3 regions of the Streptosporangium sp. NPDC002607 genome follow, and region 1 is predicted to be linked to each of the others. Evidence: riboswitches for the same ligand, from Rfam matches in the RefSeq annotation. Region 1 holds a riboswitch; each other region holds the start of a gene.
The links. A riboswitch is a leader RNA that binds a small molecule or an ion and turns the genes downstream of it on or off. The one in region 1 is predicted to bind cobalamin.
Positions count from the first base shown of each region.

Region 2: linked by a shared signal. The riboswitch ahead of ACWD3H_RS04520 (ribonucleoside-diphosphate reductase subunit alpha) and the one ahead of cobN (cobaltochelatase subunit CobN) in region 1 are both predicted to bind cobalamin.
Region 3: linked by a shared signal. The riboswitch ahead of ACWD3H_RS35255 (ABC transporter substrate-binding protein) and the one ahead of cobN (cobaltochelatase subunit CobN) in region 1 are both predicted to bind cobalamin.

Region 1 covers NZ_JBSFWD010000009.1:74,651-80,171, forward strand. The annotation lists gene ACWD3H_RS13250 (precorrin-8X methylmutase) at 159-785, opposite strand; gene ACWD3H_RS13255 (precorrin-3B synthase) at 782-2,200, opposite strand; cobalamin riboswitch at 2,215-2,416, shown strand; gene cobN (cobaltochelatase subunit CobN) at 2,452-5,521, shown strand, end outside.
Region 2 covers NZ_JBSFWD010000003.1:118,741-124,261, forward strand. The annotation lists gene glmS (glutamine--fructose-6-phosphate transaminase (isomerizing)) at 1-1,253, shown strand, start outside; gene ACWD3H_RS04515 (tripartite tricarboxylate transporter substrate-binding protein) at 1,359-2,381, shown strand; cobalamin riboswitch at 2,386-2,587, shown strand; gene ACWD3H_RS04520 (ribonucleoside-diphosphate reductase subunit alpha) at 2,704-4,959, shown strand; gene ACWD3H_RS04525 (ribonucleotide-diphosphate reductase subunit beta) at 5,026-5,521, shown strand, end outside.
Region 3 covers NZ_JBSFWD010000042.1:37,269-42,789, reverse strand. The annotation lists gene ACWD3H_RS35265 (ATP-binding cassette domain-containing protein) at 1-927, opposite strand, end outside; gene ACWD3H_RS35260 (iron chelate uptake ABC transporter family permease subunit) at 930-2,009, opposite strand; gene ACWD3H_RS35255 (ABC transporter substrate-binding protein) at 2,006-3,202, opposite strand; cobalamin riboswitch at 3,371-3,569, opposite strand; gene ACWD3H_RS35250 (hypothetical protein) at 3,752-4,108, opposite strand; gene ACWD3H_RS35245 (NUDIX hydrolase) at 4,217-4,414, opposite strand; gene ACWD3H_RS35240 (hypothetical protein) at 4,398-4,592, opposite strand; gene ACWD3H_RS35235 (ABC transporter permease) at 5,106-5,521, opposite strand, start outside.

The DNA.
Region 1 (5,521 bases):
TGACGGCAGCCGCCGCCACCGCGAGCCCAACCCCGTACAGGCACCCGAGATCCCCGCTCAACCCGCTCACTCCTCCTCACCCGCGATCACGTTGACGGCAGCCGCCGCCACCGCGAGCCCAACCCCGTACAGGCACCCGAGATCCCCGCTCAACCCGCTCACTCCTCCTCGCTCGCGATCGCGTTGACGGCGGCCGCCGCCATCGCGCTGCCGCCCCTGCGTCCGTGCACCACCAGGTGGTCGAGTCCGGCCGGGTGCTCGGCCAGGGCCAGCTTCGACTCCGCGGCCCCGATGAAGCCGACCGGCACGCCCAGCACCGCGGCCGGGCGTCCGGCCCCCTCCTCGACCAGTTCGAGCAGGCGGAACAGCGCGGTCGGCGCGTTGCCGATCGCGACCACCGCGCCGTCGAGCCGGTCGCGCCACAGTTCCAGCGCCGCGGCGCTGCGGGTGGTGCCCAGCCGCAGCGCCAGCTCCGGGACCCGCGGGTCGCCGAGTGTGCAGATCACCTCGTTCGCCTTCGGAAGCCGTCGCCTGGTGACACCGGAGGCGACCATCATGGCGTCGCACAGCACGGGCGCGCCGTCGCGCAGCGCCTCGCGCGCCGCCGTGACGACTCCCGGCGACCACGCGAGGTCGTCGACGAGGTCGACCATGCCGCAGGCGTGCACCATGCGGACCGCGACCTGGGCGACGCCCGGCGGCATGCCGCCGAGGTCCGTCTCCGCGCGGATGGTGGCGAAGGAGCGGCGGTAGATCTCCGCCCCGTCCCTGATGTAGTCGATCACGTTCCCTCTCTGGTCGCCGCCACCGCGGCGCTCGTCTGCTCGGCGTCGGCGAACGTACGGCTCACGCCGTCCGCCTCGACGCGGTATCCGTCTCCGGTCGCGACCACGTCCACGACCCGGCCGCGCGGGCGTCCGCACCGCCGCTCGCAGCCCGACCAGTGCACGGGGAGCGCACGGGTGCGGCCCCGCGAGGGGTGGACGTCATCAGGACCGTCCGCATCGAACTCGGAACCGGTGCCGCCGTTCGCGCGCACACCCGCATGGACGTCGGCGTGGACGTCGGCGAGGGCCTTGGCGCATCCGGGCCGGCCGGCGCAGGCGGTCAGGCCCAGCCACGGCGACGCCGGGTCGCCGACCAGGCCCGCGGCCGTGAGCGTCGCCCGCAGGCCGTCGGCCTCCGGCGGCGGCAGGTCGGGGACGACGATCGTCCGCCACGGCGTCACCCGGACCTCTCCCCCGCCGTGCTCGGCCGCCTGGGCGAGCGCCTCCAGCTGGGCCGCCGTGAGCCGTCCGAGCGCGGCGAGAACGGTGAGGGCCGACCTTCCGTCACGCTGCGCGGCGACCCCGATTGTGCCGCTGTCCACCGTTCGCGCCCGTCGTACGGCGGGGGCGGACAGCCGGAGAGCCGGCTCCGCCCCGAGCCCGCGGGCCGAGACCCGTACTGGGCCGTCGGTCAGCTCGGCGAGCCGCCACGCGCCCGACCCCTGCTCGGCGCGCTCGGCCAGGAACGCCTCGGCGACCGCGAGCATGCCGGTGACGGCGGAGGAGACGGGTGCGCGCAGCCCCAGGTCGGCACCGGCGAGCAGCAGCGCCACCTCGGAGACGTCCGCCGAGGCGTCCACCGGATCGACCGGCAGCAGCGTGACGTCCGCGCCGAGAGCCGCCATGTCGCCCGAGCCGTCGTCGAGCGCGAAGAGGAACCGGCCGGGCAGGTCGGCGAGCACGGGCCGGGCGCGGAGTTCCCCGTCCAGCTCGGACACGAGCGGACGGACGTCGAGCAGGCTCGCGGGTGCCCGCCCGGCCAGGGGTGAGGCCACGATGTTGCGTACCCGCTCATGCGTGGCCGACGGTAGCAGCCCGGCGGCGGCCAGCCGCACGGCGAAGTCGGATGCCGGGGAAAGCCGCCGGCCGTCGTCCGGAACGCGCGTGTCGTCGCGTGCCGGGTGCACGACGGGAAGGGGCTCGCCGTCCTGCGGCGGGAGGCCGCGTACCTGGAGGTTCGCCCGGGAGGTCAGCTCGATCACGCCGGATCCGAGCTCCCGGGCGGCGGCGGCGACCACGCGGAGCTGACGCGCCGTGAGCGCCCCGCCGGGAACCCGGATCCGCGCCAGGCCGCCGTCGGCCGCGGCGTGCACCTGGAGCGCTCCGGGACACGCGTCGGCCCGGGTTCTTCCGGGAGGGTCGGTTATTGACACGCAGTGGATGGTAGCTCCCATTTCTTTACGGATGTCCGCCTGGCATAGTGTGACCTAGGCGACGGCGCAGGGAGGAAGCCGGTGTGAAACCGGCGCGGTCCCGCCACTGTAACCGGGGAGCGAACCCCACCGAAGGCCACGGTCCGGCAACGGACGGGAAGGCCGGGGTGAGCGTTGATCCGGGAGCCAGGAGACTCCTGCCGTCGCGATGACGACGACCCGGGGCGAGGACCCCGAGGGAGGACTTCTGCATGCGTTCCGTGCCGCCCACCCCGCGATCGGCCGTGCCACCCGCGCCGCCTGCCGTCCTGCTGCTGTCGACCTCCGACACCGACCTGCTCAGCGCGCGGACGAGCGGTGCGAACTACCGGCTCGGCAACCCGGCGAGGCTGTCCGCCGAGGACCTGCCCGCGCTGACCGAGGGCACGGACCTCGTGGTCGTGCGACTGCTCGGCGGACGCCGGGCATGGCAGGACGGGCTGGACGCGCTGCTCGCCGACCGGCGGCCCGTCGTGATCCTCGGTGGTGAGCAGGCCCCCGACGCCGAGCTGATGGAGCTGTCCACGGTGCCCGGCGGGGTCTGCGCCGAGGCGCACGCCTACCTCGCGCACGGCGGTCCGGCGAACCTGGCCCAGCTGCACGCCTTCCTCTCCGACACGGTGCTGCTCACCGGGTACGGCTTCGCCCCGCCCGCGCCCACCCCGAGCTGGGGCCCCCTCGAACGTGTCGTGCGACGCACCGAGGGCCCCGTCATCGGCGTGCTCTACTACCGCGCGCACCACGTCGCGGGCAACACCGCCTTCGTCGAGACGCTCTGCCTGGCCATCGAGGAGGCGGGCGGCCAGGCCCTGCCCGTCTACTGCGGTTCCCTGCGCAGCGCCGAGCCCGACCTGTTCGACACGCTCCGGGCCGCGGACGCCCTGGTGGTCACCGTGCTCGCCGCCGGGGGCACCCGCCCGGCGACCGCCTCGGCGGGCGGGGACGACTCCGCGTGGGACGTCGGCGCGCTCGCCGAGCTGGACGTGCCGATCCTGCAGGGCCTCTGCCTGACCACGGGAAGGGACGCCTGGCGGGAGAACGACGACGGCCTGTCCCCGCTCGACGCGGCCTCCCAGGTGGCGATCCCCGAGTTCGACGGGCGGATCATCACCGTGCCGTTCTCCTTCAAGGAGGTCGACGACGAGGGCCTGACCGTGTACGTGGCCGATCCCGAGCGGGCCTCGCGGGTGGCCGGCATCGCGGTACGGCACGGCCTGCTCCGGCATGTCCGGGCACCGGAACGGCGGATCGCGGTGATGCTGTCGGCGTACCCGACCAAGCACTCCAGGATCGGCAACGCGGTCGGCCTGGACACCCCCGCCAGCGTGGTCAGGCTGCTCACGGCCATGACGGAGGCCGGGTACGACCTCGGAGACGGTTTCCCCGGCGTGGCGGAGCGGGACGGCGACGCGCTGATCCACGCGCTGATCGCGGCGGGCGGCCAGGACCGGAACTGGCTCACCGAGGAGCAACTGGCCGCGAACCCGGTGCGGATCCCGGCCGCGCGCTACCGGGCGTGGTTCGAGACGCTGCCCGAGGACCTGCGGCACGGCATCGAGGCGCACTGGGGGCCGCCGCCGGGCGAGTTGTTCGTCGACCGGAGCCGCGATCCCGACGGCGAGATCGTGCTGGCCGCGCTGCGCGCGGGCAACCTCGTGGTGATGGTCCAGCCGCCGCGCGGCTTCGGGGAGAACCCGGTCGCCATCTACCACGACCCCGACCTGCCGCCGAGCCACCACTATCTGGCCGCCTACCGGTGGCTGGCCGACGACTTCGGCGCGCACGCGATCGTGCACGTCGGCAAGCACGGCAACCTGGAGTGGCTGCCCGGCAAGTCGGCGGGGATGTCGGCCTCCTGCGGCCCCGACGCGGCGCTCGGCGACCTGCCGCTGGTCTACCCGTTCCTGGTGAACGACCCCGGTGAGGGCACGCAGGCCAAGCGGCGGGCGCACGCCGTACTGGTCGATCATCTGGTGCCGCCGATGGCCCGCGCGGAGACCTACGGCGACATCGCCCGGCTGGAGCAGTTGCTGGACGAGCACGCCTCGATCGCGGCCATGGACCCGGCCAAGCTGCCCGCCATCCGGGCGCAGATCTGGACGCTGATCCAGGCCGCCAGGCTCGACCACGACCTGGGCGTCGACGACCGGCCGCAGGACAGCGGGTTCGACGACTTCCTGCTGCACGTCGACGGATGGCTCTGCGAGGTCAAGGACGTCCAGATCCGCGACGGCCTGCACGTGCTCGGCAGCGCCCCCGAGGGGAAGGCCCGCGTCGACCTCGTGCTGGCCATGCTCCGCGCCCGCCAGATCTGGGCCGGCCAGGAGGCACTCCCCGGCCTGCGTGAGGCCCTCGGCCTGGCCGAGGACGGCGGCGCCGCGAGGGTGAGCGTGGACGAGGCCGAGTCGCTGGCCCGCGCCCTCGTCGAGGGCATGGAGGAGCACGGCTGGGACCCGTTCACCGTCTCCCCCGTCACCGCGTCCGTCCTCGCCGGCGGAAGTGACCGCGACTCCGGAGTCCTGGCCGCCGTGGAGAAGGTGCTCGGGTTCGCGGCCAGGGAGATCGTGCCCCGGCTCGCCAGGACCACGGACGAGATCGGCGCGGTGCTGCACGCGCTCGACGGCGGTTACGTCCCCGCCGGGCCGAGCGGGTCGCCGCTGCGCGGGCTGATCAACGTGCTGCCGACCGGGCGGAACTTCTACTCCGTCGATCCCCGGGCGGTGCCCAGCAGGCTGGCGTGGGAGACCGGGCAGGCCATGGCCGACTCCCTGCTGGAGCGGTACCGCTCCGACACCGGTGAGTGGCCGCGCTCCGTCGGGCTGTCGGTCTGGGGCACCAGTGCCATGCGCACGGCGGGCGACGACGTGGCGGAGGTGCTCGCGCTGCTCGGCGTGCGGCCGGTCTGGGACGAGGCGTCCCGGCGGGTCAGCGGCCTCGAACCGATCCCGCTCGCCGAACTCGGCCGGCCCAGAATCGACGTGACCGTCCGGATCAGCGGGTTCTTCAGGGACGCCTTCCCGCACGTCGTCACCATGCTGGACGACGCCGTACGGCTGGTCGCGGGCCTCGCGGAGGCCGCCGGGGAGAACTACGTGCGGGCGCACGCCGACGCCGACCTGGCCGCGCACGGCGACGAGCGGCGGGCCACCCTGCGAATCTTCGGCTCCCGTCCGGGCGCCTACGGCGCGGGCCTGCTGCCGCTGATGGAGAGCGGGAACTGGCGCGACGACGCCGACCTGGCCGAGGTGTACGCGGTCTGGGGCGGCTTCGCCTACGGCCGCG
Region 2 (5,521 bases), on a different contig from region 1:
CGTCGGACGTCGCCGCGCTGGTCCGCTACACCCGCCAGGTGGTCCACCTGGAGGACGGCGAGATCGCCGTGCTCAAGGCGGACGGGTTCAACACCTTCGCCAGCGACGCGCGGGAGACGGCCAAGGAGACGCTGACCGTCGACTGGGAGGCGGGGCACTACGACACGGGCGGTTACGAGCACTACCTGCTCAAGGAGATCTCCGAGCAGCCCGACACCGTGGCCAGGACGCTTCGCGGCCGTCTGGACGACCGCTTCCACATCGCCCACCTGGGCGGCCTCAACATGGACGCGCGGGAGACCCGCTCGTTCCGCCGGGTGAAGATCATCGGCTGTGGTTCCGCGTACTACTCGGGCCAGATCGGCGCGCAGCTCATCGAGGAGCTGGCGCGCATCCCGGCCGACGCGGAGCCGGCCAGCGAGTTCCGCTACCGCAGCCCGGTGGTGGAGGCGGACACCCTGTATGTGGCGATCAGCCAGTCGGGGGAGACCTACGACACCCTCGCCGCCGTCCAGGAGCTCAAGCGCAAGGGCGGCCGGGTGCTCGGCATCGTCAACACCGTGGGCAGCGCGATCGCCCGTGAGTGCGACGGCGGCGTCTACCTGCACGCGGGGCCCGAGGTCTCGGTGGCGAGCACGAAGGCGTTCACCTCGACCGCCGTGGCCTTCGCGCTGCTCGCACTGCACCTCGGCCGGGTGCGTGACCTGTCCCCCGCCGACGGCCGCCGGATCTGCGAGGGCCTGCGGAGGCTGCCGGACCAGATCAAGGAGATCCTGACGCTGGAGCCGCGGCTCAAGGAGCTGGCGCAGAAGTACGCCGAGGCGCCGAGCATGATGTTCGTGGGCCGGGTCCGGGGATATCCGGTGGCCCGCGAGGGCGCGCAGAAGCTCAAGGAGATCTCCTACGTGCACGCCGAGGCGTACCCGGCCAGCGAGCTCAAGCACGGGCCGCTGGCGCTGATCGGCCCGGACATGCCGACCGTGGCGATCGTCCCCGACGACGAGCTGCTGGACAAGAACCTCACCACGCTGGGTGAGATCCGCGCCCGGGGCGGCCGGGTGCTCATGGTCGGTCACCGCACGACCGACCCCAAGCTGGCCGACGACTGCGTCGTGGTGCCCAGGAACGAGACCGAGCTGGACCCGATCCTGCTGTCGATCCCGCTCCAGCTCTTCGCCTACCATGCCGCCGTGGCGCTGGGGCGGGACGTCGACAAGCCCCGCAACCTGGCCAAGAGCGTGACGGTGGAGTGAGACGGCTCCAGGGGCGGCCGCCGGTGGTGGCCGCCCCCGGTCTGTAACAGATAGTGATAAGGAGGTAACCTATGGTATAGGGGGTTCTTGGGGGAAGGGGCGCTTATGCGCCGTAGGAGGTTTTTCGCGCTGGTGGCGGGTGCCATGGTCGTCGCGGGTTGCGACCTGAACGGTGACTCCGCCGACTCGGCCGTGGGCCGCCTGAGCATCCTCGAACCCACCGCCGACGGCCACGGCTGGGACGGGATCGCGGGCAGGCTCGCCTCCGTCCTGGTCCTGTCGGGGCTGGCGCGCTCCGCCATGGCCGTCGGGCGGCCGGGAGCCCTGGGTTCCGTCCCGCGTGACGCGTTCGGCGCCGTACACGGCTCGTTCACGCGCGAGGGCAGGGTGCTCGTCGCCGCGATGCCGATGGTGACGGCCGCGGAGATCGCCAACACCGCCGCGGTGGTGGACGCCACCACCCCTCTCGCCCGCCTGGTCGGCGACTGGACGGTCCTGGTCGTCCCCTCGGACTCCCGCCTGCGCACCTTCGAGGACTTCGCCGCGGAGCTGCGCCGCAACCCGGCGGTGCTGACGGTCGGCGGCCGGCCGGAGGGCGGTTCCGACCACGTGCTCTACGGCATGATCGGCAAGTGCCTCGGGGTGGACGCCCGGTTGCTGGAGTACGCGGGGTTCCTCGGCGCCGAGGATGCCGCCGAGGCGCTCCAGGTCGGACGGGTGGCGGCCCTGCTGGGGTCGGCCCGCGCCCTGCGGCCCGAGGTCACCGCGGGCCGCCTGCGTCCCCTGGTGGTCTCCTCGGGCAGCCGGCTCGACGGGATCGACGCGCCGACGCTCCTGGAGGTCGAGGTCCGGCTGGAGTACAGCGACTGGTGCGGCCTGCTGGGACCCAAGGGCATGAGCCAGACGGACCGGGACGCCGCGATCGCCCTGTGTGACAGGATCGACGCCGCGCCGCGCTGGCGCGCCCTGTGCGCGGCCAATGGATGGAGCCGGGTCTACCTCAGCGGTGACGACTTCCGCCAGTGGCTCTTCACCGAGACGGCCCGCACCCGCGGGGTGCTTCACGAGCTCGGGCTACTGAAGTCCTCCGACACAACTTGTTGGGGTAGTTGCGTCAGACGCCCCTAGATGTAGGATCCTGCTCGTTGCTGGTTCGCCCCGGGAGGGGCGAGGCAAGAGGGAACCCGGTGAGATTCCGGGACTGCCCCGCAGCGGTGAACGGGAACGAAAGCCGTCATGTGAGCACTGGGTGAACCATGCCCGGGAAGCGACGGCCGGTAGGCATGCGCAGGGCGCCCGTGAGTCCGAAGACCTGCCGGCGACGTGATTGTCCAGGGCCTCGTGGGAGGGCCCGCGGAACGAGGCGGTCCGGCGTGCCCGGGATCGCTCGCGGACGCGTGCCCCTCCGGCGGAGCCGTACGGGGAAGTCAGAGCGAGCGAGGAACACCACGTGACACAGGCCTTGGCAGAGACCGCAGCAGGGATCGCGGCGGGAACCGTGGCGGAGAACGCCGGGAACGCGCCGGTCGATCGCAGGCTGGCCATCGACGAGGCGGCGGCCCGGGTGATCACCGACCCCGAGAACTCCAGGGTCGCCGCCGCGCTGCTGGCCGAGCTGATCGCCGACGAGGCCGCCGAGCACGGCGTCCGCGACTTCTCCGAGTCGGTCGCCGCGACGCACGAGGCGGGGCTGATCGCCGACGGGCTCGCGGAGTTCGTGGCCGCCCACGCCGGAGTCCTGGACGCGCTCATCGAGCCGGACGCCGACGCCAGATTCGAGTACTTCGGGCTGCGTACCGTCTACGACCGCTACCTGCTGCGTCACCCGCGCACCCGCAAGGTGCTGGAGCGCCCGCAGCACTTCTTCCTCCGGGTGGCCTGCGGCCTGTCCGAGACCGTCGAGGAGGCCGCCGAGCTGTACGCGCTCATGGCCACCCTGTCCTACCTGCCCAGCTCGCCCACGCTCTTCAACTCCGGCTCGCGCAGGCCCCAGCTCTCCTCGTGCTTCCTGCTCGACTCGCCCCGCGACGAGCTGGAGGCCATCTACGAGCGCTACGGGCAGGTCGCGCGGCTGTCGAAGTACGCCGGGGGCATCGGGATCGCCTGGAGCCGGATCCGCTCGCGGGGCTCGCTGATCCGCGGTACCAACGGCCATTCCAACGGCATCGTGCCCTGGCTGCGCACCCTGGACGCAAGCGTCGCCGCGGTCAACCAGGGCGGCCGCCGCAAGGGCGCGGCCTGCGTCTACCTGGAGCCCTGGCACGCCGACATCGAGGAGTTCCTCGAACTGCGCGACAACACCGGCGAGGAGGCCCGCCGCACGCACAACCTGAACCTGGCCAACTGGATCCCCGACGAGTTCATGCGCCGGGTCGAGGCCGACGGCGTCTGGTCACTGTTCGACCCCAAGGAGGTCCCGCACCTCACCGACCTGTACGGCGCCGCGTTCGACGACGCCTACCGGGCCGCCGAGGCCGAGGGCCGGTTCACCGCGCAGCTCCCCGCCCGCACCCTGTACGGCCGGATGATGCGCACGCTCGCCCAGACCGGCAACGGCTGGATGACCTTCAAGGACGCGGCCAACCGGACCTCCAACCAGACGGCCAGGCCGGAAAACGTCATCCATCTGTCGAACCTCTGCACCGAGATCCTCGAGGTCACCAGCGACGCCGAGACCGCGGTCTGCAACCTCGGCTCGATCAACCTGGCCGCCCACCTGTCCGGGGAGTCCGGAGACGGGATCGACTGGGCGCGGCTGCGCGCGACGGTCCGCACCGCCGTGCGGTTCCTCGACCGCACCATTGACCTGGGCTTCTATCCGACCTCCGAGGCCCGGGCCGCCAACCAGAGGTGGCGCCCGATCGGGCTCGGCGTGATGGGCCTGGCCGACGTGCTGTTCACGCTGCGGCTGCCGTTCGACTCGCCGCGGGCGCTGGAGCTGTCCACCCGGATCTCCGAGGAGATCGCGCTGGCCGCCTACCGGACCTCCTCGGACCTGGCCGCGGAGCGGGGCCGCCACCCCTCGTACCAGGAGACCAGGGCCGCCGCCGGGGTGCTCCACCCCGACCACTACGGGGCCGCGACGTCGGCCGCGTGGACGGAGCTCAGGGAGCGGATCGCCGGAACGGGGCTGCGTAACTCGCTGATGATCGCGATCGCGCCCACGGCCACGATCGCCTCCATCGCCGGTTGCTACGAGTGCATCGAGCCGCAGGTCTCCAACATCTTCAAGCGCGAGACCCTCTCGGGTGAGTTCCTCCAGGTCAACCGCTATCTCGTCGCCGACCTGCGGGCCCGGGGGCTGTGGACCTCGCGGATCCGTGACGCGATCAAGCGCGCCGACGGCTCCGTCCAGGACATTCCCGAGATCCCCGCCGACCTGAAGCTGCTCTACCGGACCGCCTGGGAGCTGCCGCAGAAGGCGCTGATCGACCTGGCCGCCGCACGCACCCCGTACATCGACCAGTCGCAGTCGCTGAACCTGTTCATGGCCACGCCGACCATCGGCAAGCTCTCCTCGATGTACGCCTACGCCTGGAAGTCGGGCCTGAAGACCACCTACTACCTGCGCTCGCGCCCGGCCACCCGGATCGCGCAGGCCACCGTGGCGGCACCGGTGGCCGGGGAGGTCCCCGTCCCCGTCCTCGACCCCCAGGCCGTCGCCTGCTCCCTGGAGAACCCCGAGTACTGCGACGCCTGCCAGTAGGCCTGCCGGCGGCCCGTCCCGAGGGCACCCCGTCACCCCTCAGCCACTCCGAAAGGCATTTTCCCGATGTTGCTCGACCCCGGCATGGATCTCACCCTGCGGCCGATGCGCTACCCCGAGTTCTACGAGCGCTACCGGGCCGCGATCCGCAACACCTGGACCGTCGAGGAGGTGGATCTCGCCTCCGACCTGGCGGACCTGGCGAGGATGACGCCCGAGGAGCGTCACCTGATCAACCGCCTCGTGGCGTTCTTCGCCACCGGCGACTCGATCGTGGCCAACAACCTCGTCCTCAACCTCTACCAGCACCTCAACGCCCCCGAGGCGCGTCTCTATCTCAGCAGGCAGCTGTTCGAGGAGGCGGTGCACGTCCAGTTCTACCTGACCCTGCTGGACACCTACCTGCCCGATCCCGATGAGCGGGTCAAGGCGTTCGCCGCGGTCGAGCACATCCCCTCGATCCGCGACAAGGCGGAGTTCTGCTTCCGCTGGATCGACTCGCTCGGCGGGCTGACCCGGCTGGAGACCAGGGAGGACCGGCGGACGTTCCTGCTCAACCTGA
Region 3 (5,521 bases), on a different contig from region 1:
GGCCGCCTCGTAGCCGTCGCCCGTCCATTCCACCGCCAGCTCAGCAGGCCCGGCGCCGACCGTATGCCAGCCCTCTCGGGCCAGCGCCCGCTCCAGCAGCGGAGCGTGCAGGCCCTCGGCGAGGATACGGACGGTGGCGCCGGTCCCGCTCTGCGGCACGAACATGCCGGAAGCCGCGTCGAAGGTCAGTTCAGCCCCGTCGAAGGAGGCGCCGATCACCTCCCGCAGCGTCAGCTCCTCCGGGGTTCCGGTGTGCAGACGGCCCGCCGGGTCGATCAGCCACATCCGGTCGGCGACCCGCAGCGCCAGCTCCAGATCATGGGTGGAGACCACGATGACCAGGTTCTTCTCACGGGCCAGACGGCGCAGCAGGCCCATGAGCGCCACCCGGGAGGTGACATCGAGGAAGGCGGTCGGCTCGTCCAACAGGATCGCCGCCGGTTCCTGGGCCAGGGCGCGGGCGACGAGCACCCGCTGGCGCTCGCCGTCGGACAGCTCGCTCACCGCCCGGTCGGCCAGATGGCCCGCGTTCACAGCGGTCAACCCCCACGTGACGATCTCGTGGTCACCGGGCGACAGCCGTCCGGTGAATCCGGTATGCGGGTGACGGCCCAGCCCGACCAGTTCGCGGGCGCTCAGCAGCGGCGGCAGATCGCGTTCGGTGAGCACGACGGCCAGGCTCCTGGCCAGGTGGGCGGCGGGCAGGGTCTCGATGCCGACGCCGTCGACGCGTACCTGGCCGCCCAGCGCGGGCTGGAGCCCGGCCATGGTGCGCAGCAGCGTGGACTTGCCGGTGCCGTTCGGGCCGATCAGCACGGTCAGCTCGCCCGCCAGGGCCTCGGCGTCCAGATCGTCGAGCACGCGACGCTCCCGCTGTCCCCGCCTGGCGGGGTATCCGGCGTGCAGTCCGCGCAGTTCCAGGCTCATGCTCACACCGCCAGTCCGGTTCGGGCCGCGCGGCTGCGCAGCAGTACGGCGATCACCACCGGCGCGCCCAAGATGGTGGTCACGGCGTTCAGCGGCAGCACGACCCCGCTGCCCGGCGCCTGGGTGGCCACACAGCACGCCAGTGCCACGGCGGCGCCCAGCAGGACGACCGCGGGCATGAGCACCCGATGGTCGGCGGTGCCCAGCAGCAGCCGGGCCACGTGCGGCACCGCCAGGCCGAGGAAGGCGATCGGCCCGCAGTAGGCGGTCACCGCCCCGGCCAGCACCGAGGAGGTCAGCAGGGTGAGCGTGCGCACCACCCGTACCCGCACGCCCATCGTGCGCGCGTAGTTCTCGCCCAGCAGCAGCGCGTTGAGCGCTTTGACCCCGGCCAGCGCACCCGCCAGCGCGGCCACACAGACCGGCACGAACACCCCGAGGTCCCCCCAGGTGGTGCCGGCGAAGCTGCCCAGACCCCACATGATGAACTGCTGGGCCCGCTGCGGGTCGGTGTAGACCAGCAGCAAGGTGATCACCGAGACGGCGGCCGACCCCACCATCACGCCGATGATCAGCAACGTCACCACCGACCTGACCCGCCGCGACAGCACCATCACCAGCCCCAGCACCGTGGCCGCACCGGCTGAGGCGGCCACCACCACGCCCGCCCGGCCCAGGCCCGCGATGCCCGCGGTGAACGCGCCGGCCGCGCCGCCCCACCCGATGATCACCAGAGCCACGCCCAGGCTCGCACCCGAGCTCACCCCCAGGATGTACGGCTCGGCCAGCGGGTTGCGAAACAGGGTCTGCAGCTGTACTCCCGAGACCGACAGGGCCGCTCCGGCCAGGGCCGCGGTGATGGCGCGCGGCAGCCGTACCGTCCAGATGATCTCCTGAACCCCCGGGTCCGCGCCGGTGTCACGCACCAGAGCGAGCAGCGCCTGGTTCAGCGGGATCGAGGTCGAGCCGAGCAGGACCGCCAGCGCGAACGTCAGCGGCACCGTGATCCCGATGGCGGCCAGGACGACGCTCCGGCGGCGCTGGGCCGCCGCCGGAACACCCGCGAGGGCCAGAGCCGTCACCTGGTCAGCTGCTGGTAGAAGGTGAAGGCGTGCCCTGGCGCGAGGTCGGGGCGCAAGATCGCGACCAGGTCGGCCAGGATCAGGTCCGGGTGGCCGACGCCGCGCTCGTAGAAGTCGTTGCCGCCCCCCGGCCCGAGCGTCCTGTTCGCCGACCAGAGGCTCCCGGACTCGAACGCGCCGAACTTGGCATAGCGCGGGTCGGCCTTCTCCACATCGGCCAGGCTCTTCCACTCGTTCACGGTGGCCAGCCACACCTTGGCGTCCTTGGCCTTGGACAGCACAGCCTCCAGGTCCATGGTGGTGCTGCCGGGGCCCGGCGTGTCCGCCCACGGATAGGTGCCGCCCGCGTCCTTGATCAGCCCCGCGACGTAGCTGCCGCCGTTGGGCACCGACCACTGCCCCTCATACATCTGGCCCGGCAGCACGGTGACCGGCGCGGAGGCCTTGGCCTTGGCGGCCAGGGCGGTGTAGTCGGTCTCGACCTTGCCGAACACCTCACCGGCCTTGGCCTCGGTACCGGTCAGCGCGGCCATCACCTTGATCCACTCGGCGCGGCCCAGCGCGGTGGACTCCAGCCATTCTGCGTTGGCCACCACCTTGATCCCGGCCTGGCGCAACGGGCCGTAGGCCTTGTCCTCGGTGCCGCCGCTCATCAGCACGTCCGGCTTGGCGGCGATCACCTTCTCGGTGTCGACTTCCTGACCCTTGGCGTACTCGGTGATCTTCCCGGCCTTCACCTGGGCCAGTACCTGAGGGGAGGTGATGTACCCGGCCGACGAAACACCGGTGAGCCGCTCCAGCACGCCCAGGTCGGTGATGAACGGCAGGTGGGTGGTCGAAGCGGAGAACAGCCGCTCGATCGGGGTCTCGACGGTGACCGCCGCGGCCAGCTCGCCGGTGAGCGCGGGAGCCGGAGTACCGCACCGCACCAGCACGTAGGTCTCCGGTTTGGCACCGGGGGCGGGCTGCTTGACAGTGAGGACCTGATGGTTCTTGGCGTAGGTCAGCGTGAAGTTCGTCGCGTGCTCCACCTTCTGCTTGACCGGGAAGTAGTCCCGGCCCGGGTCGAAACCGGTGACGCAGCGGCCCTCGGCCGCCGGGGCCGCGGGCGTGGCCGCGTCCGGGGCGCCGCAGGCGGCGACGGCGAGTAAGGATGCGAGCAGTGCCGCGGTGATCGAGCGGGGGATGCCCATGCGTGCTCCTGAAGGCGGGCCGCGGACGCCGTTCCTCGACGGCCTCCGCGACGGGTGGGAGGCCGGGTCACCAGGAGAGTCCAGCACGCCGAGCATGCCCAGGGCCGACAGGCCGAGGTCCAGGCATGGCGATCACCGTTCCTCTCTTGGGGAGATCCGCCCCAATTTCTCTGAGGAGGCGACCGCGTGAGTCTCCTGGCTCTCGGGTCAACGCTCCTCCCGGCCTTCCCACCCGTTATCCGGGCAGTGGCTTCGTCGGGATTCGCTCGCCGATCACAGTGGCGGGACCGCGCCGGATTCACACCGGCTTCCTCGTTCCGCGCTCGCCTACGCCGACCATGCTCGCACACCACCCATCAACGACAAAGTGCGTACCACCCGTCAGACCCGGCGCGCCTCCCCACATTCGACGGGAGCACCGGCGCGCACACCGTGGAGCACCTGGGTGAGGACCTCCACCCCTCGCACCACGCGAGGTCCGGGCCTGTTGAAGTACGCCGGACCGTCCAGCACCCACACCTGGCCCGCGCGGACCGCCGGCAGGTCGGCTCAGCCCGGAAGGCGGGTCAGCAGAGGCCACTCCGCTCGCGTCCGCTCGGGAGGAAAGCCGCAGGGCATCAGCAGGACCACCTCGGGGTGGGAGGCTCGCAACCTCTCCCAGTCGATGGCTGTGGTGCGTTCGCCCGCTTCGGCCAGCAGCGGCTCACCGCCCGCCGCCCGGATCTGCTCGGAGACCCAGTGACCGGCGGGCCACAGCGGATCCAGCCACTCGATCGCCGCCACCCGCGACCATGGACCGCACCACCGCGAGCCTGTGGAGGGCGCGTTGGGCCGGTACGAGGCGCTGGCCACGATGTTCTGCGCTTGCCCGACTTCACTGTCACAGACCTGAGTTTCCGCTGACATCAGTCCTGCGCTTCACTGATGGTCTATCCAGAGCTACCTGACCCTGGCCAGCTTTCCCAGATAGGCGTCCAGCAGCTCGACGCGGCCGACGAGGGGCTGAACGCCGTCCTACCAGCAGATCGCGCTGATCTCCTCGTCGGGGGTGAAGCCAGGGTGCGCGGTGGTGAGCGCGGTGTAGAGGGCCGCGTACTCGACGCGCCTCTCGGGGCCGAGCACGAAACGCGCGTGTCCGGCAAACACGAGGTCAGCGACCTCCAGGCCGGTCTGCAGGGCCGCCTGGCGTGGTGTCTCACCTGGGTCGATCATGCCGCCGGGCAGTTCCCAGCACCGGCGCAGGCGGTGAGACCAGCAGCAGCCGCTCGTCATTCCACACCGCCGTCAGCGCCAGCGGCAGGGGTCCGTCATCGAAGCGAACTTCCTCCGTAACCGGATGAAACGCGGTCAGAAGGTTGCCGGCTTCGTCAGCGGCGAGAACGTCGTCCACCTCTGGCCCTCCACTATCGACCTTTACTCGGGCGCCGACGAAACTATCTGACCAGGGAAGACGGTCAGAAATTTCTTACTGAGCTCCGCGCTGATGGAGATCATCTTCCACCGGAGCGGGTTTCTGTGAATGAGGTCAGCGGGTGGCGGGGGCAGCCTCGGCGGTGACGCGGGCAGCAGTTTCGCCGAGCCGTATGTGGTGCCCAAGGCCGGCCAGGTGCTGGTGGCGGAACTTGGGGGTCCAGTAGGAAGGTGCCCAGGAAACGCACCGTGCCCAACTGCAGCGCCCGAGCGGGCCCCGTTGGCGGCCATCGCCCGGCGGCGGGCGGCGACGTCCAGGTGGAAGAACCCACCCAGCTGAGCGTCGACCGCGGCGGGTTCAGCGCCAGTGAAGGTCTTGCGGGGGTCCGCCGAACCGGCGACGCTGCGCCGCCTGGTCGACGACGGTGTCTCAGTCACCGAGGCCACCCGCACCCCCCGAAAACCGTTCGAGGCCCGAGGTTAAAGAACACGCTTAGCCGACGTCGCGGCGGCGGAAGCCGTACAGGCCGGCGATGGTCAGCGCCGCGGCGATCGCGGTCATGGCCACCAGCGGGGTCGCTGAGACCTCGCCGCCCGGCAGTGTGGGCAGGTGGCTGAAGGGTGACAGGTCCAGCAGCACCTGGGGCAGCTCCAGTAGCGCGCCCACCTGGCCGAAGAGCAGGAACAGCGCCAGGACCGCCCATGCCGCGGCGGCCAGGCGGGGCAGCAGGCCGAACAGGGCGAGGGCCAGGCCGGAGAAGGTCCATACCGCGGGGAGCTGAGCGAGAGCCGCGCCCAGCGTGGCAGGCAGGTGGGCGGCTATGTCTCCTGAGGCCGCACCGTACGACAGACCGACGGCCAGGCCGGTCACGGCGAGGACCACCGCCGGGCCGAGCACGGCGAACAGCG